Regions from separate parts of the Nonomuraea sp. MTCD27 genome, predicted to be linked through region 2. Evidence: riboswitches for the same ligand, from Rfam matches in the RefSeq annotation. Region 2 holds a riboswitch; each other region holds the start of a gene.
What was found. A riboswitch is a leader RNA that binds a small molecule or an ion and turns the genes downstream of it on or off. The one in region 2 is predicted to bind thiamine pyrophosphate.
Positions count from the first base shown of each region.

Region 1: it holds a riboswitch for thiamine pyrophosphate, as region 2 does, so the genes downstream of both, ACBJ59_RS06225 (FAD-dependent oxidoreductase) here and thiC (phosphomethylpyrimidine synthase ThiC) in region 2, are expected to answer to the same signal.
Region 3: it holds a riboswitch for thiamine pyrophosphate, as region 2 does, so the genes downstream of both, ACBJ59_RS12630 (purine-cytosine permease family protein) here and thiC (phosphomethylpyrimidine synthase ThiC) in region 2, are expected to answer to the same signal.

Region 1 covers NZ_JBGNUW010000002.1:364,386-374,197, forward strand. The annotation lists gene pknB (Stk1 family PASTA domain-containing Ser/Thr kinase) at 1-1,093, opposite strand, end outside; gene ACBJ59_RS06215 (thiazole synthase) at 1,247-2,002, opposite strand; gene thiS (sulfur carrier protein ThiS) at 1,995-2,195, opposite strand; gene ACBJ59_RS06225 (FAD-dependent oxidoreductase) at 2,192-3,376, opposite strand; TPP riboswitch at 3,366-3,482, opposite strand; gene ACBJ59_RS06230 (NAD(P)/FAD-dependent oxidoreductase) at 3,541-4,704, shown strand; gene ACBJ59_RS06235 (Rv2175c family DNA-binding protein) at 4,735-5,109, shown strand; gene thiE (thiamine phosphate synthase) at 5,087-5,725, shown strand; gene ACBJ59_RS06245 (polyprenyl synthetase family protein) at 6,296-7,363, opposite strand; gene metF (methylenetetrahydrofolate reductase [NAD(P)H]) at 7,457-8,377, shown strand; gene ACBJ59_RS06255 (GNAT family N-acetyltransferase) at 8,530-9,102, opposite strand; gene ACBJ59_RS06260 (YbaK/EbsC family protein) at 9,113-9,589, opposite strand; gene ACBJ59_RS06265 (L,D-transpeptidase family protein) at 9,688-9,812, shown strand, end outside.
Region 2 covers NZ_JBGNUW010000009.1:272,825-282,636, forward strand. The annotation lists tRNA gene ACBJ59_RS27005 (tRNA-Arg) at 392-463, opposite strand; gene ACBJ59_RS27010 (response regulator transcription factor) at 578-964, shown strand; gene ACBJ59_RS27015 (AIM24 family protein) at 1,186-1,854, shown strand; gene ACBJ59_RS27020 (ArsR/SmtB family transcription factor) at 1,923-2,225, shown strand; gene ACBJ59_RS27025 (YbaK/prolyl-tRNA synthetase associated domain-containing protein) at 2,215-2,712, shown strand; gene ACBJ59_RS27030 (cellulose binding domain-containing protein) at 2,696-3,805, opposite strand; gene ACBJ59_RS27035 (universal stress protein) at 3,841-4,674, opposite strand; gene ACBJ59_RS27040 (hypothetical protein) at 4,687-5,037, opposite strand; TPP riboswitch at 5,128-5,240, shown strand; gene thiC (phosphomethylpyrimidine synthase ThiC) at 5,233-6,825, shown strand; gene ACBJ59_RS27050 (SDR family oxidoreductase) at 6,774-7,625, opposite strand; gene ACBJ59_RS27055 (glycine betaine ABC transporter substrate-binding protein) at 7,674-8,630, opposite strand; gene ACBJ59_RS27060 (ABC transporter permease) at 8,627-9,403, opposite strand; gene ACBJ59_RS27065 (ABC transporter ATP-binding protein) at 9,400-9,812, opposite strand, start outside.
Region 3 covers NZ_JBGNUW010000004.1:112,652-122,463, reverse strand. The annotation lists gene ACBJ59_RS12675 (LCP family protein) at 1-443, shown strand, start outside; gene ACBJ59_RS12670 (GPP34 family phosphoprotein) at 454-1,107, opposite strand; gene ACBJ59_RS12665 (TenA family protein) at 1,131-1,736, shown strand; gene ACBJ59_RS12660 (Fpg/Nei family DNA glycosylase) at 1,779-2,657, shown strand; gene ACBJ59_RS12655 (MFS transporter) at 2,650-4,023, opposite strand; gene ACBJ59_RS12650 (winged helix-turn-helix transcriptional regulator) at 4,154-4,573, shown strand; gene ACBJ59_RS12645 (rhodanese-like domain-containing protein) at 4,570-4,893, shown strand; gene ACBJ59_RS12640 (hypothetical protein) at 5,125-5,547, opposite strand; gene ACBJ59_RS12635 (hypothetical protein) at 5,627-5,815, opposite strand; TPP riboswitch at 6,072-6,184, shown strand; gene ACBJ59_RS12630 (purine-cytosine permease family protein) at 6,175-7,512, shown strand; gene ACBJ59_RS12625 (methylated-DNA--[protein]-cysteine S-methyltransferase) at 7,472-8,050, opposite strand; gene ACBJ59_RS12620 (ATP-binding protein) at 8,146-9,812, shown strand, end outside.

The sequences.
Region 1 (9,812 bases), on a different contig from region 2:
CGGTGACGTATTCGGGCTGCGCGAAATACCAGCCCGTCAGCCCGACCGCCACCACCATCACGGCGGCGAGCACCACCAGGAACCAGTTGGGCCGGAACCCGCGCCGCCGCGGAACCTCGGCCCGCGGCTGGACCAGCGTGTGGGCGGGGGCGGCCAGCGGCACCGACCGGGCGGCCGACGCGCTCCCGGCCCTCGGCGGCTGGGAGTGCGCGTAGACCGGCCCCGTGCCCGGCGGTGTGGTCGTGCGCGGCAGCAACCGGTGCGCCTCGACCGCCGCCACGAGCATCGCGGTCGCGTCGGCGGGCCGGTCGTGCGGCTCGCGGGCGGTCGCGTGCGCCACCAGCGTGTCGATCAGCGGCGGCACGTCGGGCACCACCGACGACGGCGCCGGCACGGTGTCGTGGACGTGCCGGTAGGCCACCGACATCGGCGTCTCACCGTCGTACGGCTGCTGCCCGGTCACCAGCTCGAACAGCATGATGCCCGCGGCGTAGACGTCGCTGCGCACGTCGGCGGCGCCGGTGGTGACCTGCTCCGGCGCCATGTAGCCGATCGTGCCGATCATCACGCCGGTACGGGTCTGGTTGGTCGCCTCGATCGCCCTGGCCAGGCCGAAGTCGACGACCTTGACCCGGCCGTCGTCGGTCATCAGGACGTTTTCGGGCTTGACGTCGCGGTGCACCAACCCGGCCTGGTGGGCCGCGCCGAGGGCGGCGAGCACCGGGATCATGATCTCGAGCGCCTCACGGGCCGGCAGCCTGCCCCGCTCGCGCAGGATGTCGCGCAGGGTGCGGCCCGGGACGTATTCCATCGACAGGTAGACGACGTCGTTGTCGGTGCCCTGGTCGAAGACGTGCACCACGTTGGGATGGGAGAGGCTGGCCACCGACTTGGCCTCGCCGATGAACCGCCTGACGAAGGCCGGGTCCTCGGCGAGCGAGCGGTGCATGACCTTCAGCGCCACCGTCCGGTCGAGCCGGATGTCCAGCGCGAGGTAGACGGTCGCCATACCGCCCCGGGCGATCCGGCTCTCGATGCGGTAGCGCCCATCGAGGAGCCGCCCGACCAGGGGGTCCGCAGTCGTCGTATCCACCCCGCTGAGTTTACGGGCGTTTTGCCACTGGCAGGGCCCGGGCGCCCGAAACCGATGCGGAGACGTTCCCGTTGGAACGTCCCAGCTTCCGGCGAAGCGGACACGACCCCTCCCAGGTCACGACGGCCACCGGGGTCACGGGCGCCTCCGGGGTCACGGCGTCATCGGGGAGGACGCCTCGGCGTAGCGGCGGCGCGGGATGCGGCCCGCCTGCCGCGCCAGCCGCCCGGCGACCACGGCGCCCTTCATGGCCGCCGCCATGAGGTCGGGCCGCTGCGCCCTGGTGACGGCCGTGGCCAGCAGCACGGCGTCGCAGCCCAGCTCCATCGCCAGCGCGGCGTCGCTCGCCGTGCCGATGCCCGCGTCGAGGATCACCGGCACGCCGGCGGCCTCCACGATGAGCTCGATGTTGTGCGGGTTGCGGATGCCCAGCCCCGAGCCGATCGGCGCCCCCAGGGGCATCACGGCGGCGCAGCCGGCCTGCTCCAGCCGCCGGGCCAGCGCCGGGTCGTCCCCGATGTACGGCAGCACCACGAACCCGTCCGCCACCAGCCGCTCGGCCGCGTCGAACGTCTCGATCGGGTCCGGCAGCAGCGTCCGCTCGTCGGCGATGACCTCCAGCTTGACCCAGTTCGTGCCCAGGGCCTCCCTGGCCATCCGGGCCGTCAGCACGGCCTCGCCCGCGGTGAAGCAGCCGGCCGTGTTGGGCAGCACCTTGATGTCGCGCCTGTGCAGCACGTCCAGCACGGAGCCCCGTGAGCCGGGGTCGAGCCGCCGCATCGCCACCGTGGTCAGCTCGGTCCCCGACGCCGCCAGCGCCTGGTCGAGCACCTCCAGCGAGGGCGCGCCGCCGGTCCCCATGATGAGCCGGGAGGAGAACTTCTCCCCGGCGATGATCAGATCATCCACCTTGCACCGCCGTCAGAACCTCCACGCGGTCACGGTCGCGCAGCGCCGTCGAGTCCCAGGCGCCGCGCGTGACCACCTCGTCGTTCACGGCCACGGCCACTCCGGTGGTGACCGCGGTCAATATGCGTACGGCCTGCGCCACGGTGATGCCGTCGACCACCTTGTGCGCGGCCCCGTTGATGGTAACAATCATGAAATTTCCCGAAATCTCTCCGGCGTGCACAGGGCCGCCAGCTCGCTCTCCTCGCCCAGCAGGATGGCCGTCGTGAGCGGGGCCAGCAGCACGCCGCCCCGGTGGTGCCCGGTCGCGAACGCCAGCCCCGGTGTCCCGCTCGGCCCGATGACCGGCAGGTTGTCCGGTGTCCCCGGCCGCAGCCCCGCCACCACGTCGGCGACCTCCAGCTCGGTGACGCCCGGCACCAGCTCCCTGGCGTCCCGCAGCAGCTCGTAGAGCCCGCCGGCGGTCACCCGGGTGTCGAATCCCAGCTCCTCCTGCGTGGCCCCGACCACCAGCTCGCCGTCGCCCCGGGGGACCAGGTAGACGTACGAGCCGTGCACGGTTCCGCGTACGCACCGGCCGAGCAGCGGCTGCGGCGAGCGCAACCGCATGATCTGCCCCTTGACCGGCCGCACCGGCACCTCGGCCAGCTCGGCGCTCCAGGCCCCGGCCGCCACGACGACCCGCTCGGCCCGCAGCTCGGCGGGGTCGCCGTCCAGGCGCACGCCCGTGACCGCCCCACCTTCGCGCCCGCCCTCGCGCAGCAGCCCCGTCGCGCGGGCCCTGACCAGCGGCACGCCCCTCCGTTCCAGGGCGGCCAGCAGCGCCGCCGTCACGCGGCGCGGGTCGACCCAGGCGTCACCGGCCGCCAGCAGCCCGCCGCGCACGGAGGGTGCCAGCATCGGCTCCAGCCGACGGCACTCCCGCCCGGTCAGCCGCTCGACCGGCAGGCCCAGCTTGTCCATGAACGCCGCCAGCTCGTCCAGCGCCGCCAGGTCGTCGGCCCCGAACGCCACGTCGAGCGTCCCGTCCGACCGGAGATCCAGCCCTCGCCCCGCGCCGGGCCGGTTCGGCCCCTGCCCCGCGTCCGGCCGGTTCGGCCCCTGCTCCGCGCCCGGTCCGGCGGCTTCGTCCAGGCCGGCGTCGGCGGAGAGCTCGGCGGCGAAGGCGGGCCAGCGGCGCAGCGAGGCCATCCCCAGCCGCAGCAGCGGCGCCTCGGTGTAGGTCACCTCGCTGACCGGGGCCAGCATCCCCGCCGCCGCGTGCGAGGCACCCGTGCCCGGAGCCGGGTCGACCACGGTGACCTGCCGCCCCTCACGGGCCATCCGCCAGGCGACGGAAAGCCCGACGACCCCGCCACCCACGATCACGTCCACATGCGCTCCCTTCGCCGGCATGATCCGGATCAGGTGTCTTGCGGTCGAAGGCCCGGTGCAGCCTTCCTCTCAGCCCGGTTACGGCCGGACTCCCGCGCGTCTTACGTCCACAGCCTACGGCCTCGGTGCGACGTCCACGCACCGCCCCCGTTATGGTCATCAACGTGAAGCATGTCGTGGTGGTGGGAGCGGGCCTGGCCGGAGTGCGTACGGTCGAGGCACTGCGCGGGCGCGGGTTCGACGGCCGGATCACCCTGGTGGGCCAGGAGCGCCACCGCCCCTACGACCGCCCGCCCCTGTCCAAGGCCGTCCTGGCCGGCGACGCCGACTCCAGCTACGTCGAGACCGACCTCGAGTCCATGGGCGTCGACTTCTGGCCCGGCGTCAGCGCCAAGTCGCTGCGCGAGGGCGTCGTGGAGACCACCGAGGGCGAGATCGGCTACGACAGCCTGGTCATCGCCACCGGCGCCGAGCCGATCAGGCTGCCCGGCGACGGCCCCCAGCACGTGCTGCGCACCATCGACGACGCCCACGAGCTCAGGGCCATGCTCGTCCCCGGCGCCCGCCTCGCCATCGTCGGCGCCGGCTGGATCGGCGCGGAGGTGGCCACGGCGGCCCGCCGCGCCGGCTGCGAGGTGACGGTGATCGAGTCCGCCGAGACCCCGCTCGCGACCGCCGTCGGCACCGAGATCGGGGCCCGCACCGAGCGCTGGTACGACGGCATCGACCTGCGGCTCGGCACCATGGTCGACTCCGTGGACGAGGGTGGCGTGCGGCTGGTGGGCGGCGAGTTCGTCGAGGCCCACGCGGTCGTCACCGGCATCGGCGTGCGCCCGGCGGTCGAATGGCTGGCCGGCGCCGACATCGACCTCCACAACGGCGTCGTCACCGACGAGCACCTGCGCGCCTCGCTCCCGAACACGGTCGCCGTGGGCGACTGCGCCGCCTGGTGGTCGCGCCGCTGGCAGGTCAGGCTCAGGGTGGAACACTGGGACACCGCGCTCAACGCCCCCGAGGTCGCCGCCGCGACACTGCTGGGGGAGGAAGCCGTGTACGATCCGGTGCCATACTTCTGGTCCGAGCAGTTCGGGCACATGGTGCAATACTCCGGCCACCACCCCGCGGGGGAACGGCTGGTCTATCGAGGAGAGCCCGAGGGCAAGTGGTCGGCCGTCTGGCTCACCGCCGGCGACACCCTCGCCGCGGTGCTCGCCGTGGACCGGCCGCGCGATCTCGTACAGGGGCGGCGGATCATCGAGGCGGGCCACCGCCTCGACGCGGAACGCCTGGTAGATCCACAAGTCCCCCTACGGGATTGTGTTGTTTGAGCAAGGACGGCATGTGGTAGTTGTGGTTTCGTGACGCTTTCTGTTGCACAGATCGACCGGGAGACCGAGCAGCTCGTCGACGAGTGGCTCACGCTCCCCGAAGTGGCCTCGCGCCTTGACCTTTCGATCGGGCGGGCCAAGCAGCTCCTCAAGGACCACAAGCTCCTCGGCGTGCGCCGCGGGAGCGGCGGGCCACAGGTGCCCGCGGTGTTCCTCGATGGGAAGGACGTGATGAAGGGCCTGCCCGGCACGCTGACCGTGTTGCAGGACGCCGGCTACGACGATGTCGAGTCGCTGCGCTGGCTCTTCACCCCAGACGAGTCGCTGCCCGGATCGCCCATAGAGGCGATCAAGGCCGGCCGTCATACCGAGGTCAAGCGGCGTGCCCAAGCCCTCGCTTTCTGAGGCCCGCCTCTATCTCTGCACAGACGGCCGCCGCGACCGCGGCGACCTGGCAGAGTTCCTCGATTCGGTGCTGGCCGGGGGCGTGGACATCATCCAGCTGCGGGAGAAGGGCCTGGAGGCTCGCGAAGAACTCGCGCTCCTCGAGATCTTCCGCGACGCCTGCGACCGGCACGGCAAGCTGCTGGCCGTCAACGACCGGGCGGACATCGCCTACGCCGCCCGGCCCGACGTGCTCCACCTGGGGCAGGACGACCTTCCCGTGACGGTCGCGCGAGAGATACTCGGCGACGACATCGTCATCGGACGGTCCACCCACTCCGCCGCCGAGGCTTCCGCCGCGGCCGTGGAGGAGGGCGTCGACTACTTCTGCTGCGGCCCCGTCTGGCCCACGCCCACCAAGCCGGGCCGCCCGGCCCCCGGCCCGCCGCTGCTCAGGCATGTGGCGTCGCTGGGGACGTCGCGGCCGTGGTTCGGGATCGGCGGCATCGACCTCGCCAACCTCGACGAGGTGATGTCGTACGGCGTGCGCCGGGCGGTGGTGGTCCGGGCGATCACCGACGCCGACGACCCCGGGGCCGCGGCGGCGGAGTTCGCCAAGCGGCTGTCGGCCCGCTGACCCCGAGGCGCCCGCCCTGACAGCGGGCGCCTCCAACGGCCCCGGCTCCGCGGTCCCGGCGGCTCCGGCTCCGCGGGCCCGGCTCCGCGGTCCCGGCGGCTCCGGCTCCGCGGGCCCGGCTCCGCGGTCCTGGCGGCCCCGGCTCCGCGGTCCTGGCCTGCCCGATCGCCGTTTGCCCGCGCGCTTTCACGCGCCGCCGCCGCGCCCGGCTTCCGCGCCCGGCTTCCGCGCCCGGCTTCCGCGCCCGGCTTCCGCGCCCACCGCCGCGCCTAGCTTCCGTGCCCGTTGCTTCCATGCCCGTTCTTCGGGCGCCGCCTTCCGGGCGTCACGTCCGGGAGATGTGGTGGCGGGCTCGGGGCCTCGGCCGGTGTTCGCGCGCCGCTTTCCCGCGCCCGTCCTTCGCGCTGCGGTGCCGTGCCTCCTTCGAGCGTGGCCTGTCCGGTCGCCGCCTGTGCCCGGGCCTGTGCGCCGTCTCCGTGCGCTGCGTACGTGAGGTGTGTTCGGGGTGCGAGGCCGTCGGCCCGTTACGGCGCGTTGGGTCCAGGCCCGGTGGCCAGCGGAGCGGGGTGGTCAGGTTTTGCGGGAGGTGGCGGCGATGGCGAGGTCGGTGAGGGCGGCGCGGGAGTCGGGGGTGACCGGGGCCGCGTCGAGCGCCGCCAGCGCCTCCCCCAGGTAGTCGCCGATCAGGTCCTCGCATTCCTGCAGCGCACCCGTGTCGTCGATGATCCGCCGCAGTGACGCCACCCCGCGCTCGTCCAGCGCCGGATCCCCCAGCAGCCGCCGCACCGTGGCGGCCTGCGCCGGGGAGGCGGCCGCGAGCGTGCGGGCCACCAGCATCGTGCGCTTGCCCTCCCGCAGGTCGTCCCCCGCGGGCTTGCCCGTCTGGGCCGGGTCGCCGAACACCCCCAGGATGTCGTCGCGGAGCTGGAACGCGATCCCGACCCGCCTGCCGTAGCCGGTGCACAGGTCGTCCATCCACGGCGCGAGCTCCCGGGCGGCGAGCACCAGGCCGAGCCTGAGCGGCTGCTCCACCGAGTATTTGCCGCTCTTGTACAGCGCCACCCGCAGCGCCGAGTCGAACGTGTTCTCCCCGTGCGCCTGCTCCAGCAGGTCGAGGTATTGCCCGCACATCAGCTCGGTGCGCATGTGGTCGTGGACCGGCTGGGCGGCCTCCAGCGACTCGCGCGGCAGGCCGCTGGCCCGCCACATCTCGCCCGACCAGATCAGCAGCAGGTTGCCCAGCAGGATCGCGGCGCCCTCGCCGAACTGCTGCGCCGAGCCGTACCAGCCGGACTTCTCGTGCATCGCCTGGAAGCGGCGGTGCGCGGACGGCATGCCCCTGCGCAGGTCGCTCTTGTCCATCACGTCGTCGTGCACCAGCGCGCTGGCCTGGAGCAGCTCAAGAGAGGCGGCGGCGCGGAAGACGCCGGGCTCGTCCGTGCCGCCCGCGCCGCGCCAGCCCCAGTAACAGAACGCCGGACGCAGCCGCTTGCCGCCGGACAGCAGCTCGTCGGCCGCCGTGCGCAGCGGGGCGAACTCGGGGTCGCCGCCGGGGGGCAGCTGCCGTTCGACGAACTCTCCGAGGGCACGCTCCACCTGCGTGCGCAAGGTGTCCATGCCGGCGGCGTCAGTGGTCATGTCATGAGACTAGTGGCCGGATGTACGCGATCGGATTGCCAGGTGTCCCGTCTGGCCCGGTGGCTCGGAAGATGTAGCGGTAGCCTTGGGGCCATGGCGCTTGGTCGACCCTCCATCCGGCCCGATCGTGTTCCCACCGTCCGCGACATGCTCGCCGCGGGTGGCCGGTCGTTCTCGTTCGAGTTCTTCCCCCCGAAGACCGACGAGGGCGAGCGGCAGCTCTGGCGGGCGATCAGGGAGCTGGAGTCGCTGCGGCCGACGTTCGTCTCGGTGACGTACGGCGCGGGCGGCTCCACGCGTGACCGCACGGTCGACATCGTGGAGCGGATCGCCCACGACACCACGCTCACGCCTGTGGCGCATTTCACCGCGGTCAACCACTCCGTCCGCGAGCTGCGCCACCTCGTGGGGCGCTTCGCCGACGCCGGCGTGCGCAACATCCTGGCCGTCCGCGGCGACCCTCCGGGCGACCCGACGGCCGAGTGGGTGCAGCACCCGGAGGGCGTGCTCTACGCCGAGGAGCTGGTGCGCCTGATCAGGCAGTCGGGCGACTTCTGCGTGGGCGTGGCCGCCTTCCCCTACAAGCACCCCCGCTCGCCGTCCATCGAGTCCGACACCGAATACTTCGTCCGCAAGTGCGAGGCGGGCGCCGACTACGCGATCACCCAGATGTTCTTCCAGGCGGAGGACTACCTGCGGCTGCGTGACCGGGTGGCGGCCAGGGACTGCGAGACGCCGATCATCCCGTGCATCATGCCGGTCACCCAGATGAGCACGATCGCGCGCTCCGAGCAGCTGTCGGGGGCGCCGTTCCCGCCGGACGTGGCGGCCAGGTTCGAGGCGGTCAAGGACGATCCGGCGGCGGTGCGGCGGCTGGGCATCGAGCACGGGGCCGAGCTGTGCCAGCGGCTGCTCGACGAGGGCGCGCCGGGCATCCACTTCATCACGTTCAACCGGTCGAGCGCGTCCCGCGAGGTGTTCCAGCGGCTCGACCGCATCCCGCTGACCGCCTGAGCCGGGCAGTCCGGCCACCCGCCCGCAGGGGGACCGGGCGGGTGTCGGACGGCGGCCGGATCGGTAAAGGGTCGGTTACTTTCCGTGATTAAGGTCTGCCCGGCGTCATGCCACGGCAAACCCTCAGGTCACAGGTTCATCAGGCGTGACACTCAGGTCAGCGGCAGGGGGCGGCCCGCGATGGCGTATTCCTCGTGGCCGCCCGGGAAGACGAACCTCGTCAGCAGGTCCGTGAAGCCCATGCTGGCGTAGAGGTGGCGGGCGGCGGTGGGCCGGTCGTGGGTGGACAGGACGGCCGACCGCTCGCGGCGGCCGGCGCACAGCGTCCTGATCATCGCGCGGCCGATGCCCTTGCCCTGGTAGTCGGGGTGCACGTGGATCTCGGCCAGCTCGAACGCGAACCCGAGCCAGGCGTTGGCGGCCTCCTGGCCGAGCTGATCCTCCAGGCCCCTGAGGACGACGTCGTGCCACCATTGCCCGGGCGCGCCCCGGAAACCGTACGCGAAACCGACGACTCTGGGTTCGGGGGCGGGCAACTCGGGGGATGAATCACGCAATTCAGCGAAATAACACTGAAAATGGGGATATGTCCCATGATTTCGCATGATGGTCTTGCGGCCGGTGATCTGGTCCACGGGTGGGTCCATCGCCGCCGTGTAAATCTCGATCACCGTCTCCAGCCGCTCGGTGAACTCGGCCGGACCGGCCCCGCGAAACTCGATCACCCGTCGCACACTACTCGACGTCCACCGGGGTGCCCCCGGTGATCCGCACGAGCTCGTCGAACGTCGTCGGGAACACCGTCAGCGGATGCCCGCCCGCCGCCCACACCACCTCGTGCTTGCTCAGCCAGTTGTCCACCAGGGTGCGCACGGGCGCGGGGTGCCCGACCGGGGCCACGCCGCCGATGGGCTGGCCGGTGGCCTCCCTGACGAACTCCGGCGTCGCCCGGCGTACCCGCCGGACGCCCGCCGTACGTGCGACGAGCTCCACGTCCACGCGGTGCGCGCCGCTGGTCAGTACGAGCAGCGGGGCCCCGTCCGCGTCGAAGATCAGGCTGTTGGCGATGGCGCCGACCTCGCACCCGAGCTGGGCCGCCGCGGTGGCCGCCGTCGGAGCCTTCTCCGGCAGGACCACGATCTCGCCGCTCGCCCCGAGTTCGCGCAGCGCGGATTCAACGACGACGGCATTCGCCGGCAACTTCTCAGACATGAAGACACTCTAAACAGGTTGACGGCTTGATTACCTATTCATGGTGAGTGGTGTAGGGTCCTCTGATCTGTTCTTTAAGTCGGTGAGAGGTGGTATGCGTGGTGGCTCGACGGCTGCCCGGGGTGGCTGCTCTCCTGACGGCCTGCGCGGTCGTCGTCTCGGGTTGCGGCACGCAGGCGGAGCGGCGTACCGACGCCTCGCCCGGCGCCACGGCCGCCACCTC
Region 2 (9,812 bases):
AGGAGCAAGCACTGCCGTAAGCGGCCCGCACCCTTAGGAGCCTCGGTCAGCCGGCCTCGAACGACTGGACAGATCCACAACGACTGCCGTTCATCGTGATCCGGTACACCGCTGGCAGCCCATATGGGTCGTGATGGCGGCCAATGATCCGCTATCAAACGGATTCGGCGGATCTCCCGCTCAACGCTGGCGGCGGCTCATGTTCAAGGCGCACAGAAGACATGGGGCGTCTCGCCGTCCGAAGCTCGATCAGCAGCTTGATCATGGCCCATACCTGGTCCACAACCCATGAGCGTCAACGAGAACGGGCGGGACTCCGTGAGACTGGAGACCCGCCCGTACCTGTGATGTTTGCCCTGGTCAGCGGCCGGAACCGCTGATCAAGGTCGTGTGCCCCCTGTAGGATTCGAACCTACGCACCCGGCTCCGGAGGCCGGTGCTCTATCCCCTGAGCTAAGGGGGCGACGAGTGATAAGGCTATCAGCATCCCGACACCACTCGGCACCAGATTAGAGCTCCTTGAACGCATCCAGCGAAAACCACCCGTGACCAGCCCGCTACAGGTAACTTTGCGCCCGTGGGTGAGGTTCTTGGGAAAGTACTGGTCGTGGATGACGACGAGGTCATCCGGCAGCTCATCGCGGTGAACCTGAACCTGGAGGGGTTCGAGGTGGTGACCGCCACGGATGGGCAGGACTGCCTCGATCGGGTGCTCGACGTCATGCCCGACGTCATCACGCTTGATGTGATGATGCCGTTCCTGGACGGGTGGACGACGGCGCAGAGGTTGCGGACGGAGGAGGCCACCAGTCACATCAAGGTGGTGCTCATCACGGCCAGGGCTCAGGACGACGACAAGATGCGGGGGCGGGGCATCGGGGTGGATGCCTATCTGACCAAGCCGTTCGATCCTGCTGAGTTGATTCAGGTTGTTCGGGATCTGGCGGCGGGTTCCCGGCCCTGAGCTGGTGGGTTTCCGTCCTGTGTCCGTGGGTGCCAGGGCCAGGGCCAGGGCTTGAGTTGGTGGGTGGGGTGGGTGTTGAGGAGGCTCGGCGGGCTTGCGAGCGTCGCCGTGTTCGAGGGTGATGGCAGTCGGGCTGGCCGGGGCTGAGCGGGGGCTCGATCCGCGTGGGTGGGTTGTTCCGTACGCTGGCCGCATCACCTCTCTCCGAAAGGCTGGAAAACGTGCGCAGCTCGATCTTCGGCAACCTCGACCCCCAGCAACTGCCCCCCGGTTTCGCCCTGGAGAACGGGAAGATGCTCCGCGTCCAGTTGCCCCACGAGGTGCTGGCCAAGCAGGGGTCCATGGTCGCCTTCCAGGGGCAGATGGACTTCGACTACGAGGGCGCGGGCAGCCTCGGGAAGATGTTCAAGAAGGCCATGACGGGCGAGGGTGGCTCGCTCATGCGTGTACGCGGCCAGGGGCTGCTCTATCTCGCTGACAACGCCGACGACATCCACCTGTTCTACCTGGAGAACGAGGGCATCACGGTCAACGGGCGCAACCTGCTGGCCTTCCAGCCGCAGCTTTCCTGGGACATCCAGCGCGTGCAGGGTGCGGGGGTCGCGGCCGGCGGACTGTTCAACACCACGGTCACCGGGACGGGGTGGGTGGCGGTGACCACGCATGGCACGCCGGTGCTGCTCGACGCGGCTCGCATGCCGACGTTCGCCGATGGTCAGTCGGCGGTCTGCTGGAGCGCGGGGCTGGAGGTCGGCGTCAACCGGACGATGAAGGTGGGGGCGTTGATCGGGCGGGGGAGCGGGGAGGCCATGCAGCTGGCGTTCAGGGGGCAGGGGTTCGTGCTGGTGCAGGCCAGCGAGGGGGCTCCCGTGGTGACGGCCGCCAAGTGACCGCGGCTCCGGGCGACGGGTAGACGCGACGGGTAGACAGGTAATTAGCTAATTGCCATAATGCCTTTGTGCTGGACGTCGACCTGGTCAAGGCGCTGGCCAATGACAAGAGGCTGCTGATCCTGGAGTGGCTGCGCGACCCCGAGCGGCACTTCCCGCCGCAGCGCGACGGCGATCTCGTACGCGACGGGGTCTGCTCGCTGTTCATCGCCGAGAAGCTCGGCGTGAGCCAGCCCACCTGCGGCGAGCATCTCAAGGTGCTGGCCAAGGCGGGGCTGATCCGCGGCCGCAAGATCAAGCAGTGGGTGTTCTACCAGCGCGACGAGGGCCGGATCGCCGCCGCGAAGGAGTTGTTGAGCAGTGACTGGTGAGCCGAACGCCGCCTACGAGCGCCTGATCGCCGACATGGACGCCGCCGGGGCGCGCTATCGGGTGATCGACCACGCGCCCGAGGGACGTACGGAGCTGGTCAGCGCGCTGCGCGGGCACGACGTCGCGCAGGCCGCCAAGTGCCTGATCGTGATGGTCAAGGTCGGCAAGAAGCAGACCCGGCACGTGCTGGCCGTCGTGCCCGGCGATGCCCGGCTCGACCTCCAGGCGGTCAAGGCGCTGCTCGACGGCACGTACGTGGCCTTCGCCGGCAAGGAGAAGGCCGAGGAGCTGGCCGGGAGCGTGAGCGGGACCGTGCTGCCCTTCAGCTACGACTCCCGGCTCGAGCTGGTCGCCGATCCCTCGCTGCTGGACCGGCCCGAGCTCTACTTCAACGCCGCCCGGCTCGACCGCTCCGTGGCGCTGGCGACCGACGACTACGTACGGCTGGCGGCGCCCCGGATGGCGGACATCACGCTGAGCAACTAGGCGTGGGGGCCGTGTTGGTGCCGTTCCAGGAGGCCAGGAAGCCGAACGCGGTGGAGGCCCCGGGCGCCAGCAGGCCGTTCCAGCCGGCGTTGCGTACCGTCACCGAGGAGCCGCTCGCGCTCAGCGTGCCGCCCCAGAGCTGGGTGACCCGCTGGCCGTCGGCGAACGTCCACGCCACCGTCCACGCGTTCATCGGCGTGGTGCCGGCGTTCTTGACGATGACCTCGCCCTGGAAGCCGCCCTGCCACTGACCGGTGTTGCTGTACGTGGCCGTGCAGCCGCCGGGCGGCGGCGGGGTCGTGGTGGTGGCGGTGGGCGTGGCGGTGCCGGACAGTGCCTCGACCAGGGGCGGGTACCACTTGTCGGACATCTTCTGGTCGCCCGCGGCGTTCGGGTGCACCCCGTCGTAGGTGTCGGTGGCCGTGCTGAAGCCCGTCCACTGGTCCACCACCGTGATCGGCGACTGCGCGGTGCTGGTGGCCGCGGCCCAGGCGGGGATGGCGTTGTTGAAGTTCACGGCCCGCTGGGCGCAGTCCGCGCAGGAGGACGGGTTCATCGGGATGATCTTGGCGACGAGGATCTTCATGCCGGGGTTGCTCGCCCGCATCTGGTTGACGAGCGTGGTGAACGAGCCGAGGATCGTCGCCGGCGCGATGTTGCTCCACACGTCGTTGGTGCCCAGGTGCATCAGCACGACGTCGGGCCGGGTGGCGGAGAGCCAGCCGGGCAGCAGGTTCTGGCCGGCGATGTTGGTGGCGAGGTAGCCGCCGTGGCCCTCGTTGTCGCCGTCGTGCGCGACCCCGCAGCCCTGGGGCGGGAGGGTGCCGACGAAGTCGACGTTCGTGTGGCCGGTGCTCTGGAGGCGGTTCCAGAGCAGGGCCCGCCAGCAGCCGGGGGATCCGGTGATCGAGTCGCCCAGGGGCATGATCCTGGTGGCGGCGGCGCCGGCCGACGCGGTGGTGGCGAACAACACCGCGGCGGCCAGGGCCAGCATCGCGGCCAGCGCGGCGCCGGTCTTGGGCATCGTCTGCTCCCGTCGTAGCCTGCGCAGATCGTAGGAGCGCGGGCTCGCGGCGGAAAGGGAGACGATCATCGCGGGGGCGTGACCTGGGGCGACGCATGTAACTTTCAGGCGCGGACCACGGCCAGGGGGCAGGGGGCGTGGTGGAGCAGGGCCTGGCTGATCGAGCCGATGAGCATGCCCGCGAGCTGGCCGTGCCCGCGCGAGCCGACCACGAGCAGGTCGGCGCCGGAAGCGGCCTCCTTGAGCACCTCCATGGGGTGCCCGTGGACGACCTCCGCCACCACGTCCACCCCGGGATGCCGCTCCCGGTGCGCGGTCAGCGACTCCTTCAACCTCCGCAGCGTGTCCTGCTCGCTCTCGCGGTCGGCCGGCTCGAAGCCGCTCACGTGCGGCCAGGCCCACGCCTGTACGGCGTGCAGCCGGGCGCCGCGCAGCTCGGCCTCGTGGAAGGCGAACTCCAGTGCCCGCCCGGCGCCGGGCGAGCCGTCGGTCCCGGCCACGATCTCGCCGCGCGGGGTGTCGGGGCGCCCGTGGATCAGTACGACGTTCGTACGCGCGTGCGCGGACACTCCGTACGCGACCGACCCGACCAGCAACCCCCGGACGCCGCCGATCCCGCGGCTGCCGACGACCAGCAGCTCGGCCCCCTCGGACGCCTTGACCAGCGCGGAGCGGGGATCGCCGGGCAGCAGGACGCCCTCCACCCGCACCTGCGGCCACTCCCGGCGGGCCCGCTCCTCCGCCGAGGTGAGCACCGTGTTCGCGCCGTCGCGCATCCACCGGGCCACCTCGGCGTAGCGGACGGCGCCCTGCTCGCACACCCACTTCGGTACGGCGTGCGCGACGGTCAGCGGCGCCTGGCGCAGCTCCGCCTCGGCCGCGGCCCACCCGGCCGCCTCAAGGCCGGTGCGGGAGCCGTCCACCCCTACGATGATCACGTCCCAGCCCCCTCAGGACAGCGCGTAGCATTCCACCTCGGCGCGGCGGAACGGCAGCCCCTGGGCCTCCGAGTCACGGACGCACGCGCGTTCGGACCTGCTGAGCCGCAGCGTGCCGCAGACGGTCACGCCGGAGTAGGACCGGCAGTCGAGGCTTCTGTCGGTTCTGCCGACGCGGTACATCTCTCTGACCGCGGCCCGGCATTTCGCCTTCCCGGTGTCGGCGTAGCGGCACTGGGCGATCAGGGTGTCGTACTGTTCCTGGCTTACTTCGTGCTGATCGATGCCGTCCCCGGCGGCGGCGGTGGCGCCGGACGCGGCCATCACGACGAGTAGTCCTGCGACAGCGGCGATTCTCTTCATGTTTCCCCTGATGGGGAGCCTACCGCCGAGGGCGCTCGTCAAACCTCGCCGCGCGGGTTTCGGCCGGGGGCACATCTGGGTACGATCTTCGCCGTCCAACGCGGGAGCCCGGTGGAGACCGGGCTGAGAGGACGGCTGACAGCCGCCGACCGCCAGAACCTGCTCCGGGTAATGCCGGCGAAGGGAGTTTGCGCGATGACTGACGCGCGCTTCACCAAGATCTACCACGGCGACCTGCGCGTGCCGATGCGCGAGGTGCGGCTGTCCGACGGCTCGGCGGTGACGCTGTACGACACCTCGGGCCCGTACACCGACCCGTCCTTCCGGCCCGACCTCCGGCAGGGGCTGCCGCGCCTGCGCGAGGGGTGGATCCACGAGCGCGGGGCGGCGGGCGAGCCGGTCACGCAGGTCGCCTGCGCCCGGCGCGGGCTGGTGACCAGGGAGATGGAGTTCGTGGCCGTGCGCGAGGGCGTCACCCCCGAGTTCGTCCGGCAGGAGGTCGCGGCGGGCCGGGCCATCATCCCCGCGAACGTCAACCACCCCGAGTCCGAGCCGATGATCATCGGCCGCAACTTCCTGGTGAAGATCAACGCCAACATCGGCAACTCCGCCGTGACCTCCTCCATCGAGGAGGAGGTCGAGAAGATGACCTGGGCCACGCGCTGGGGCGCCGACACGATCATGGACCTGTCCACCGGCGACGACATCCACGAGACGCGCGAGTGGATCCTGCGCAACTCGCCCGTCCCGGTCGGCACCGTGCCCATCTACCAGGCGCTGGAGAAGGTCAAGGGCCGGCCGGAGGCGCTGTCGTGGGAGGTCTACCGCGACACGCTGGTCGAGCAGTGCGAGCAGGGCGTCGACTACGTGACCGTGCACGCGGGGGTGCGGCTGGAGTTCGTGCCGCTCACCGCCCGCCGCAAGACCGGGATCGTCTCGCGCGGGGGCTCGATCATGGCCGCCTGGTGCCTGGCGCACCACCGCGAGAGCTTCCTGTACGAGAACTTTGCCGAGATGTGCGAAATCCTGGCCCGCTACGACGTGTCGTTCTCGCTCGGCGACGGGCTCAGGCCCGGCTCGATCGCCGACGCCAACGACGAGGCCCAGTTCGCCGAGCTGCGCACGCTGGGGGAGCTGACCGCGATCGCGCGTGAGCACGACGTCCAGGTGATGATCGAGGGCCCCGGGCACGTGCCCATGCACAAGATCAAGGAGAACGTGGACCTGCAGCGCGAGCTCTGCGACGACGCTCCGTTCTACACGCTGGGCCCGCTGGTGACGGACATCGCCCCCGGATACGACCACATCACCTCGGGCATCGGGGCCGCCATGATCGGCTGGTTCGGCACCGCCATGCTCTGCTACGTCACCCCCAAGGAGCACCTCGGCCTGCCGGACAAGGACGACGTCAAGACCGGCGTGATCACGTACAAGATCGCCGCCCACGCCGCCGACCTGGCCAAGGGGCACCCGCAGGCGCAGGCGTGGGACGACGCGCTGTCGGACGCGCGGTTCGAGTTCCGCTGGGAGGACCAGTTCGACCTCTCGCTCGACCCCGACACGGCGCGGTCCTTCCACGATGAGACGCTGCCCGCCGCACCTGCCAAGACCGCGCACTTCTGCTCGATGTGCGGGCCCAAGTTCTGCTCGATGCGGATCAGCCACGACATCCGGGAGGCGGGCTTCGCGGAGAAGTCGGCCGAGTTCCGGCAGCGCGGCGGCACCGTCTACGTCGATCAGCCCGGCAGGGTCTCCCCGCCGACGGGGGCCAGCACCTCGCCGGTGTAGTACGACGACATGCGCCCGGAGGCGAAGAACACGTACGAGGGGGCGATCTCGTCCGGGTCGGCCGGCCGGCCCATCGGCACGTGCTCGCCGAACTTGCCCACCTTCTCCTCGGGCATCGTGGCCGGGATCAGCGGCGTCCACACCGGCCCCGGCGCCACGGCGTTGACCCGGATGCCGCGCTCGACCAGGTTCTGGGCCATGGAGTAGGTGAAGGCGTTGATGGCGCCCTTCGTGGCGGCGTAGTCGATGAGCGACTTGTTGCCGCGCAGGCCGTTGATCGAGGAGGTGTTGACGATCGCGGAGCCCTCCCGCAGGTGCGGGAGGGCCGCCTTGGTGACGCGGTAGTAGCTGTGGATGTTGACCGCGAACGTGCGCTCCCACTGCTCGTCGGTCAGCTCCTCCAGGCCGCTCACCGGCGCCTGGTAGGCGACGTTGTTCACCAGCACGTCCAGGCCGCCCAGCTCGGCGACGGCCTGCTCGACGACCGACGCGCAGTGGGCGCTGTCGGCCAGGTCGCCGGGCAGCAGCACGCAGCGCCGGCCGGTCTCCTCGACCAGCTTGCGGGTGTGGGCGGCGTCCTCGTGCTCGCTCAGGTACGCGATCGCGACGTCCGCCCCCTCCTTGGCGAAGGCCACGGCGACCGCCCGGCCGATGCCCGAGTCGCCGCCGGTGATGAGGGCCTTCCTGCCGCTCAGCAGGTCACGGCCCACGTAGTCGCGCATCTCGTCACGCGGCTCCGGAGCCATCTCGCCGGTGCGACCCGGGTACGGCTGGGTCTGGGGTGGTGGTGTTTCCGACATGAACAGCGGCCTGCCCGTGTTCGGGTATGGCTAACGCCAGCGGATCGCCTACTTCACGAAGCCCTGTGACCTCAGCCAGTCGCGGGCCACCAGCACCGGCACGTCGCCGTCCACGTCCACCTTGGCGTTGAGGTCGCGCATCACGTCGTCGGTCAGCCGGGCGCTGATGGGAGCGAAGATGCGCGCGATCTCCGGGTGCGCGTCGGCCAGCTCGCGCCGCAGGGTCACGGCCGCGTTGTACTGCGGGAAGAAGCGCCTGTCGTCCTCCAGCAGGACCAGGTCGAGGGCCTTGACGCGGCCGTCGGTCGTGGTGACCATGCCCATGGCGCACTGGCCGCGGGCGACGGAGTCGTACAGGACGCCGACCGAGACCCGCCGCACGTTCCCCCTGGGGACGTCCTTGCCGTACTCCAGGCCGTAGCCTCTCAGCATGCCGAGGAAGCCGTCGTCCCGGCCGAAGGTCTCGTGGTCGACGCAGTACGTCCGCTGGTCCACGGGGATCCTGGTCATGTCCGAGATCTTCGTCAGGCCCCATCGGCCGGCCGTGGCGCGCGTGACGCCGATCGAGTAGCTGTTGTTCAGCGGGGCCGGGGGCAGCCAGACGATGCCGTTCCTGCGCAGGTCGAGGTCGCGTACGGCCTCGAACTGCCGCTCCGCCCCCGGCACCGGGTCGGCCTGGCCGAGGTAGGTGATCCAGCCGGTGCCGGTGTACTCCCACATCAGGTCGGCGTCGGCGCGCGTCAGCGAGGCGCGGGCGTTCACGCTGCCCTGGACGTTCGTCTGGTCGGCCACGTCCGCCCCGGCGGCGGTGAGGGCGAGCACCGCGATCTTGCCGAGCACCAGCTGCTCGGTGAACTCCTTGGACGTCACCCGCACCGTCGTGCCCTGGAGCGAGGGCACCGGGCGGATGCTGCCCGGCTCGACCGGCGGCACGAACGACGACGCGGGCCGCAGCCCGCACGCGGCGACGGTGAGCAGGAACAGCACGGCCGTGAGAGCCCTCACGACAGCCCCTTCGGCGCGAGGAGCCGCTGCGCGAGCCCGCCCAGCCAGTCGATGAGCAGCGCCAGCACCGCCATCAGCACGCACCCGGTGACCAGGACCAGGTTGCGCTGGGTGCTCACGCCCGCGGTGATCAGGTCGCCGAGCCCGCCCGCGCCGATGAACGCCGCGACGCCCGCCGTGCCCACGTTCAGCACCAGCGTGGTCCGTACGCCCGACATGATGACCGGCGCCGCCATCGGCAGCTCCACCCGGAACAGCACTCCCGCCGCCGACATTCCGATGCCCCGGCCGGCGTCGACCAGCCGCGGGTCCACCTGCTCGATCCCCACCATCGTGTTGCGCAGCGTCGGCAGCAGCCCGTACGCGAACAGCGCGGCCACCGCCGTCCAGAACCCGATCCGGAACAGCACCGCCAGCAGCACGACCAGCCCCACCGACGGGATGGCCTGACCCAGGTTCACCAGCGACAGCACGATCGGCGTCACCCGGCGCAGCCCGCGCCGGGTGAGCAGCACGCCCAGCGGCAGCGCCACCGCCAGCACCAGCACGGTCGAGTAGAACACCAGCTGGACGTGCTCCCACGTGCGCCGGAGGATGAACGGCAGGCCGAGCGAGCCGCGCTCGATGCTGTCGAGCGGCACGACCTGCGTGCAGGCCACCATCGCGACGCCCACGGCCAGATAGCACAGCGGGGGCAGGAACGCGTGCCAGGACCGGCCGATCCGGGGCTCCGGCGTCGCCGCCTCCTTGGCGGCCGCGCTCTCGACGGTCACGTGGCATCGCCTCTCCGCAGGCGGCGCTCGCGCTCGTGGGCCTTGATCGACTGGATCGCGCTCTGCACCGTGCCCAGGGACAGCGCCCCCGCGTACGCCTGCCGCCTGCCCACCACCGGCACGATGTCGGTGTCGGCGTTGAGCAGCGCCTCCAGGGCGTCCTGCAGCGTCATCCGGTGCCCGATGGAGGCGGTGACGGGGTCGCCGACCGTGCCCACCCGGCCGATGCGCCCATGGAGGTCGGCCAGGGCGATCCACCTGAGCGGGCGGCGCATCCCGTCGGTGATCAGCGCGTAACCGCGGCCGTCGCGCTCGACCTCGTGGAGCAGCTCGTGCGCGTCGGCGTCCTCGGAGGCGTACGGAACCTGGTCCAGCTCGATGTCGCCCACCTTGGTCAGGCGCAGCAGGC
Region 3 (9,812 bases), on a different contig from region 2:
TGGACGACCCCAAGGCGGGCCTCAAGCTCAAGAAGGGCACGCAGCTGCTCACCGGCGGCCAGGCCCTCGGATACGTACGCACCCGCAAGGGTGGCGCGCTGCCCGACTTCGAGCGGACCAAGCGGCAGCGGCAGTTCCTCGGCGCGGTCGTGAAGAAGGCGGCCAGCCCGGGAGTGCTGCTCAACCCGTTCACCGCGATCCCGCTGGCGATGAGCGCCACTGACGCGGTCGTGGTCGACTCGGGCACGGGCGTGTTCAACATGCTCTCGCTGGGGCTGGCCATGGGTGACAGCCCGGTGACCACGGTCGTGCCGTTCGGCGGGAACGAGGTCATCCCCGCCGGTGGCACGGCGGTCAAGTGGGACCGGGCGAAGGCCCTGGCGCTGTTCAACGCCCTGAAGGAGGACAAGCCGGTGCCCAAGGAGGTCGTGGACGCCGGCTGAGCCGGTTTCGTCAGCTGCTGCCGGCGGCCCCCGCCGTGGCCGCCGCGGTGACGGCGACCATGGCGGCGGCGTTGATGGCGGCGATGGTCTTGGCCACCGCGTCGGCCGCCCAGGCGCCCTCGGCGATCTCCTTGATGCGCGCCTTGTCGGCGCCGGGGAACGCCTTGCGGTCCAGCTTGGCCGCGTGCGTGATCGCGATCAGGACGGCCGTGCGGGCGTCGGGGTCGGCGCCCGCCAGGACGGCGGAGACCCGCTCCCTGACGTTCGCCTCGACCCCGGGGTGGGCCTCCGGCCAGCGCGAGACAGGGAAGATGCCCATCACCTTGACCCGCTCCTCCGTCAGCACGCCGGATGCGGCGAGGCGGGTCAGCAGGCGGTTGCGCAGCTTGCCCGACTGCAGCTTCTGCACCCACCAGGCCGGGTTCCTGGTGCCGCCCTTGGCGGTGATGAGGGCCAGGGCGGCGTCGAGCTCCTCGTCACCCAGTGGGGTCGGGTCCTTGACCGCCAGCTTCTTCTTCGACAGCTCCACCCGGTCGTGGACGGCCAGCTCGGCCAGGATCGCGCCGGCGAGGGCAGGATCGAGCTGGATGGCGCTGATCAGCGGCTTGCCCTGGTCTTCGCTGTGGGCCAGGAGGAGGAGCTCCTCGGCGATCGTCACCGTCATGCTTCGACACTAACCTCCCAGCCATGACCATCTCCGAAAAGTTGCACGCCATCGGGCGCCCGCTGCTCCAGGCCCAGATCGAGCACCCCACGGTGGCCGGGATCGGGCGCGGTGACCTGCCCGAGCCGGTGTTCCGGTCGTGGCTGGAGCAGGACTACCTGTTCCTGCTGGACTACGTGCGGGTGTTCGCCCGGCTGGCCTGGCAGGCGCCCGCGGCGCATCTGGGCGATCTCGTGGATCTGGCGCACACCACGTACCACGACGAGCTGAGGCTGCACCGGACGATGTCGGCGGAGTTCGGGGCCGATCTGGAGGGGGCGGTGAAGGGGCCGGCGTGCGCGGCGTACACGGCGTTCCTGCTGGAGTCGGCGGGGTCGTACGGGGAGGGGTTGGCGGCGCTTTATCCGTGCATGTGGGGATATTCGAGTCTTGGACGGATTTTGGCGGAGAATCCGCCCGCTGAGCCGAGATATCGGGCCTGGGTGGACACGTACGCCGACCCCGGGTTCGAGGCGCTCACCGTGCGGATCGCGCAGATGATCGACGAGGCCGATCCCGACCCGGCGCGTGCCGAGGCCCTGTTCGCGGCGGGGATGGCACACGAGCTGGCCTTCTGGGACGTGCCCTAGACAGTACGGCCGGCACCGTACCCGGCACCGTAGTCTGGTGGCATGCCCGAACTTCCCGAAGTGGAGTCTCTCACCCACTTCCTGCGCGAGCGGGCGGTGGGCCGCACGATCCTGGGGGTCGACGTGGTCGCCTTCCAGGCGCTCAAGACGTTCGACCCGCCGGTCACGGCGCTCGGCGGGCTGACCGTCACCGGCGTGACCAGGCACGGCAAGTTCCTCGACCTCGACTGCGACGGCCTGCACCTGGTCATCCACCTGGCCCGCGCGGGGTGGCTGCGCTGGCGCGACGACCTCTCGGGCGCCAAGCCGGTGCGCCCGGGCAAGGGGCCGCTGGCGGTGCGGGTCAGGCTGGCGCCCGACGAGGAGGGCCTGGCGCCCGGGTTCGAGCTGACCGAGGCGGGGACGCAGAAGCGCCTCGCCGTCTACGTCACGAAAAATCCGGACGATGTCCCCGGCATCGCCGCCCTCGGCCCCGACCCCCTGGCCGATACGTTCACCGTCGACGCGCTCAAGCACATCGTGGGCGGCAACCGCACCCAGATCAAGGGGCTGCTGCGCGACCAGAAGATCATCGCGGGCATCGGCAACGCCTATTCGGACGAGGTGCTGCACGCGGCGAAGATGTCCCCGTTCAAGATCGCCGCGACGCTGACCGACGTGCAGGTCGCCGACCTGCACGAGGCCATCGTGACCACGCTGAGAGACGCCGTCGAGCGCGCGCACGGGCTGGCGGCCAAGGACCTCAAGGCGGAGAAGAAGTCGGGGCTGCGCGTCCACAACCGTGCGGGACAGCCCTGCGACGTGTGCGGCGACACGATCCGCGAGGTCTCGTTCGCCGACTCATCGCTGCAGTACTGCCCCACGTGCCAGACAGGCGGCAAGCCGCTGGCCGACCGCCGCCTGTCCAAGCTGCTCAAGTAGCGCTGCCGCTCAGCACCCGGTTCTCGTCGCGGACCCGGGAACGCAGGCCGGCGGCGGCGATGATCGCGGCCAGCAGGGTCGCCGTCACGGGCACCACCAGGGCCGTCCGCATCGCGGCCAGGCCCGCCTCGGCGCCCGTCGCCGTGCCCAGGGCGGCCACGTTGACCGCGGTCACCAGGGACAGACCCAGGGCCGCCCCGAACTGGAACGAGGAGTTGATCAGCCCGCCGGCCAGGCCCTGCTCGTGCTCGGCGATACCGTCTGTGGCCACGATCGTCAGCGGGCCGTAGACGAAGGCGAACATCAGGCCGATCAGCAGCATCGACGGCAGCATCGCCGCGTACGCCCAGTCCAGGCCCACCCCGAGGAACAGCGCGTACGCCAGCAGGCCCGACAGCAGGCCACCGAGCACGACCTTGGCGTTGCCGAACCGGTTGACCAGCCACGGCGTGAGCGTGGGCGCGAGCACCACGTCGGCGGCGGCCGCCAGCAGGGCCAGGCCCGTCTGGATGGTGGACCAGCCGCGCAACTCCTGGAGGTAGAGCGTGACCAGGAACTGGAAGCCGAAGAACGAGGCCGTGAGCAGGGCGGCCGTCAGGTTGGCCCGGACGAGCGGGCCCGAGCGCAGGATGCCGAGGCGGACCAGCGGGACGGCGGAGCGGCGCTCGACGGCGACGAAGGCCGCGACCAGCGCCAGGCCGGCGGCGAAGACCGCCACGGTCAGGGGCAGGCCGTCGGACGGGTGCTCCAGGCGTACGACACCGTAGACCAGCAGCATCATCGCCCCCGTGATGCTCACCGCGCCCGCCACGTCGAACCCCCGCACCGCGGGGCGGTCCGTGGCCGGCTCCTTGAGCAGGGGGATCGCGGCCAGCAGGATGACCAGCGAGAGCAGAACGGGGGCGAAGAACACCCAGCGCCAGCCGATCGCGGTCAGCAGGCCGCCGATCACCAGCCCGAGCGCGAACCCGCCCGCCGCCGTGCCCGCGTAGATGAGCAGGGCCCGGTTGCGCTGCCTGCCCTCGGGGAAGTTCGTGGTGATCAGGGACAGGCCGGCCGGGGTCATGAACGCGGCGGCCACCCCCGTGACGAACCTGGCCAGCAGCAGCACCCAGCCCTCGGTCGCGAAGCCGCCGAGACCGGAGAAGAGCAGGAACACCACCAGCCAGAGCAGGAACATCCGCCGCCGGCCCAGCAGGTCGGCCGCCCGGCCGCCGAGCAGCATGAAACCGCCGTACCCCAGCACGTACGCGCTGACGACCCCGCTCAGCATGCTGGTGGAAAGCCCGAGGTCGGCCCGGATGGACGGGAGGGCGACGTTCAGCATGGCCACGTCGATGCCCTCCAGGAAGATGGCACCGCACAAAACGATCAGTACGCCCCAGGAACGGGCGGGCACAGACACAACAAACCCCCGGTTACTTCTCGGCATGTCAGTTCTCTCTTGTAACCGTCCACATCATGGGCCAGGATGAAATGTCGTGGAAGACGGCACTTTGAGATCACTCAGTTACTGCGAAGGCACCGTGGACGACGACTACGACGTACGCCAGTGGGACACCCGCGAGGACTGCGAGGTCCGGCAGATCCTCGACCGCATCGCGGACAAGTGGTCGCTGCTGGTGATCGCCCTGCTCGACTGCCAGAGCCTGCGCTTCACCCAGCTCCGCCGCGAGATCGACGGCGTCAGCCAGCGCATGCTCAGCGTCACCCTGCGCCAGCTCGAACGCGACGGCCTGGTCACCCGCACGGTTCACCCCGTGGTGCCGCCCCGGGTGGACTACGCGCTGACGCCGCTCGGCCGTACGCTGCACCAGACCATCAAGTCCCTGGTCACGTGGACCGAGGAGCACCAGGCGGAGATCGCGGAGGCGCGTGCGGCCTACGACTCGCGGCGCGAGATGATGGAGCCATGACCGTTCCTGAGATCGAGGCCAACGCCGTTCCCGCCGACGCTTACCTGCTCGACGTCCGTGAGCAGGACGAATGGCTGGCCGGGCACGCGCCCGAAGCCGTGCACATCCCCATGACGCAGATCCAGGGCCGGGTCGACGAGGTGCCCGGCGACCGGACGGTCTACGTCGTGTGCCGGGTGGGCGGCCGTTCGCTGCAGGTCGCGGCCTGGCTCAACCAGCTCGGGCGCGACGCGGTCAACGTCGGGGGCGGCATGCAGTCGTGGGAGTCCGCGCGCCGGCCGATGGTCAGCGAGACGGGCCAGGAGCCCTTCGTGGCATGAGGCGGCGTTACCGCGGTGCGGCACCGGGCCCGGTCGATGGAGATCGCCTTCGAGTAGTTGCAGCGCGAGATTCACCATCCACGCCGCCTTCTCCTCCGACGGCGAGGCCGAGCTCGGCAGGCCGGCGGCGTACGTTCCAGCTTCGCTTCCGGTCACGGCGAACTCGCCCTGCTCGCCGACGCCTTCGGTTACCGCCTACGCCGACCAGCTGAGAGCCTGAGCGTCAGCGGCTCAGGTGTACTGGTTGTCTCGGGACAGGCTGTAGTCGCAAGCCAGGTGCTGGCCTGATCGCTTGTAGATGCACACCCTCACGCGGACCACCCGTATGGGTTTGGGGCCGGTGCGGACGAAGTTTCCGAAGTTGGTGCCGTGGGAGCCGCAGCTGGTGTCCACCTTCCAGGCGCTGTACCCGGTGGTCAGGTCGGTGTGCGTCCACTCCATCTGGGCCCGCACCCCATGGTTGTCAGCGGGGCAGATGTCGCGCACCGTGAAGTTCCGAAAGACGACCCTCGTCCGGCTGACGAAGTCGACGGTCGTCCGGACGTACCCGGCGCCGGCTCTGTCCGGGTTTTCCACGCGGGCGGAGGACACTCCGTCGGCCGCCTGCGCCGGGCTTGCCACCAGCAGCCCGCTCAACGCTGCGATTCCCAGCACGGCGCCCAGAATGCGTGTCTTCAACAGTCCTCCAGCAAGAGATGTCTCGGTTGGTTCGGTTGGCCGTGGAACGTGAACTTCAGCTCTCCCGCGTGGCCGCGGGGGAGACGTGCGAGGTGACGTCTTCGAAGGCGGTGAGCACCGCACAGGTGGCGCCGGGGTGCCGGATGTCGTCGTCTCTGATGACGATGGGCTTTCCGGCCACACCCGGGCGGGTCAGGGTCGCCTCGCCTGGTTCCAGGGGGGTGGAATACGGCCCGAGGTTCACCGGAGCGATCGTTGCACTCCTCGGCAGCACCGTGGAATATGCCGGGAATATGCCTGGTCGCCCGGCAGTGATGTACAGCGTGGCTTGGAGAATGCGTGCGTGGGCAGCCCGCCGACGCGGTGCGAGAGGCCAGCTGTTCGTCCTGCGGACCTGCACGGACTCTCCCGAGGGCGCGATGGCAGCTACCCGGTGGTGGCCGATCTAGGACGAATGGTGCATCATGGGGGCGCGAGCTGGGATGATCCCGGCTTCGTGTACCAACCCCCGCGGGAGCTTGGGGCAACCAGGCTGAGAGGGTAGCTACTGCTGCTGCCGACCGCATGAACCTGTCCGGGTAATGCCGGCGTAGGGAGTGTGCGATGACGCATGGCGTCGAAGAAGTTCCGCTGACCCTCGAAGGCCGCCCGCCGAAGACCCTCGGCGTGCTCGACCAGGGCGCTCTCTGGGCGAACCTCGGGGTCAGCCTCCTCGGCTTCTCCGGAGCCCTGCTCCTGCTCAACCCGCTCGGCGACGCCCCGCTCAGCCTGGCCGCGGTGCTGGTGGCCACGGTGGTGGGCAGCCTGATCGGCACCGCCATGGTGGGCCTGTCCGCCATCCCCGGCACGCAGACCGGGCAGCCGGCGATGGTGCTGCTGCGCGGGCTGTTCGGGGCCAGGATCTCCTACGTGCCCACGGTGCTGAACATCGTGCAGATGATCGGCTGGGGGGCCTTCGAGCTCTGGGTGATCGCGAAGGGTGCCACCGCGATCTTCGGCTCGGTGCCGTACCAGGTGTGGGTGGTCGTGGCGGGGGTGCTGACCACCGCGCTGACGATCTGGCCGCTCGGGTCGATCCGGCTGCTGCGCCGGTACGTCACCGTCGGCGTGATCATCGCGATGATCTGGTTCACGGTGTTCTTCCTGCGCGACGCCCCCTCCCCGGAGGGCGGGAGCTGGACGGCCTTCCCCGCCGCGGTCGACTACGTGATCGCGCTCTCGGTGTCCTGGGTGCCGATGGCCGCCGACTTCGCCCGCCACTCGCGCTCCAGCAGGGCCGCCTTCACCGGCGTGGTCGGCGGATACACCCTGGCCCAGGTGGCGTGTCTGGGGCTGGGCGTGTACGCGGTGGCCCTCGCGGGCGCCGCCGGGGTGCAGGCCGACCAGACGTCGGTGTTCGGGCCGTTCGTGGCGGTGCCGCTGGGCGCGCTGTTCTTCGGCATCCTGGTCCTGCGCGAGACCGACCAGTCCTTCGCCAACGTCTACTCCACCACGGTCTCGCTGCAGAACCTGATGCCGCGGATGGACCGGCGCGTCTTCTCCGTCGGCATCGGCGTGCTCACCGTGGTGATCGCCCTGCTGGTGGACGTCACCTCGTACGGGGTGTTCCTCGGCCTGATCGGGGCGGTGTTCGTGCCGATGTTCGCGGTGCTCGCCGTGGACTACTTCCTGCTGCGCCGCGGCACGGGCTGGAACACCGCGGAGGACGCGCCCTCGCGCTGGTCGATGCTGGTGCCGTGGGCGCTGGGCTTCGCCGCCTACTGGCTGACGACCTCGACGCCGACGATCCCCCAGTGGGACGCGTGGTGGGCGGGCGTGCGCGAGGTCCTCGGCTTCGTCCGGCAGCCGTGGATGAACGGCGCCCTGGGCGGTGCCTTGGTGGCCGCGCTGGTGACGCTGCTCATCGGGCTGCTGGCCCGGCGGTCCGCCGCTCGACGTTGAGCAGGTGCTGCTTGGCGGCCGCGCCCCCCGCGTAGTCGCCGAGCGCGCCGTCCTCGCGCACCACCCGGTGGCAGGGCACGATCACGCAGATGGGGTTGGAGGCCAGCGCGTTGCCGATCGCCCGCAGCGCGCGCGGCCGGCCGATGCTCTCGCCGATCTGCTCCAGCGTGGTGGTGGTGCCATAGGGGACCGCCATGGTCTTCTGCAGCACCGTGCGCGCGAAAGTCGTGGCCAGCGTCAGGTCCACCGGCGTGGCGAACGCGCGCAGCCGCCCCGAGAAGTAGGCGTCGAGCTCCCTGCGCACCGGGTCGAGGCGTCGCGCGTCGGGCCCGATGAACCTGCCCACATGCCTGCTGACCAGCTCGAAGACGTCGTTTTCCGGCTCGAAGCTGCAGGCGGCGATGCCCTTGCCGGTCACCGCCAGCACCATCCTGCCCACGGCCCCGTCGTAGGTGCCGAAGGCGATGTCCGGTGGTGTGTCACCCCGATAGGTGCTGGAGGTCACCCGCAGCAGGGCATCGAGATCGTTGCTCGACATACCCCTCACCCTCCCACCCGCCAGGAATTACCGTGACCGCAGCGTATCGGACGGATCGCCCGACGCACCCACCGCGCCACGTGCACTATGGAGGTGTGGGGGACGAATGGGCCGGTAGTGACGATGAGATCGCTCGCGCGGCGCTCGCCAGCTCGCCCAACGCCGTCGTGGCGCTCGATCGGGACCAGAGCGTGCTGGTGTGGAACGCCGCGGCCGAGCGCGTGTTCGGGTGGCCGGCGGAGGAGCTGCTCGGGCGCAGGGCGCCGATCGTGCCTGACGAGCTGACCGCCGAGCACAACGCCGTGCTGGAACGCGTACGCACGGGGGAGCCCGTGTCGTTGCGCACCAAGCGCGTGCGCAGCGACGGCACGGTGCTCGACCTGCGGGTGGACATCAGCGCCCTGCGGCTGGGCAACGCCGTGGGCGGTTACGTGTGCGTCTACCACCCCGCCCGGGCCGACGAGGTGGCCAGGAACCGGATGGCGCGCCGGGCCAGGCTCGTGCGCCGGCTGACCGACGTGGTCGGCGACATCAACTCCGAGCTGGAGCTGTCGGCCGTGCTCGACCGGATCTCCGCCAACCTCACCGAACTCACCGGGGCGGACGCGGGCGGGTTCGTGCTGATCGAGGGTGACAGGTTGCGGGTGGTCAGCACGTACCAGTTGCCGGACACGATCAGGGGCGCCACCAGCGACCTGCGTACGAGCCTCGTGGACAAGCTTTTACGCACCGGCAAGACCGTGATGCTGGAGTCCGACGGGCTCGACGACCTGGTGTGGGCGCGGCTCAACGGCCTGCACACGATCGCGCTCGGCCTGGCGGCGGTCGGCGGGCGCCCGTACGGCGCGCTCTACTCGCTGTTCGCCCGGCGCAGGCCGGGGCACCTGGAGCTGGAGCTGCTGGAGCTGCTGGCCGGGCATGCGGGGATCGCCGTCGGCAACGCGGTGGCCTACCAGGAGGCGGTGCGGCAGCGGGCGCACGAGCGGGCCGTGTTCGACGCCAGCGCCGACGGCATCGCCGTGCTCGACCAGGCCGGCCACGTGGTGCGGTGGAACCCGGCCGCCGCCGAGCTGACCGCGTTGCCCGCCGCGTCCGTGATCGGCGGGCCGCCGCCGTTCCCGCTGCCCAAGCCGGGCGAGAAGGTCACCTCCCAGATGGACAACGGGCGGTGGCTGGACGTGGTGAGCGCGCAGATCGAGGAGACCGGCGAGGTGGTCGTCGACTTCCGCGACGTGACCGCGGCCAAGGAGCTGGAGGAGGCCAAGGACCTGTTCCTGGCCACGACCAGCCACGAGCTGCGTACGCCGATCACGATCGTGCGGGGGTTCGCCAGCACGCTGGACTCGCGCTGGGACAAGATGGGCGACCCCGAGCGCCGCTCCGCCGTGCACACGATCGCCGAGCGGGCCAGGTCCCTGGGCGAGCTCATGGACCACCTGCTGCTGGGCGCCAGGGCCGGGGCCGACGAGCTCAAGGTGCGGATCGAGGAGTTCGACCTGGCCGAGCGGATCGACGCGGCCACGCTGGGGCTGCCCGCCCTGTCTGACCGGCACCGGGTCGAGGTGGTCATGCCGGACGGGCTGCCGTACGTGCTGGGCGACGCGCTGGCCACGGACATCGTCCTGGGGCAGTTGCTGGAGAACGCGTTCAAGTACTCGCCGAAGGGCGGGCTGATCAGCGTCGAGGCGTGGCCGGAGGACGACAACGTCGTCGTGGTGGTCGACGACGAGGGGGTCGGCATCGCCCCGGCCGACAGGGAGCG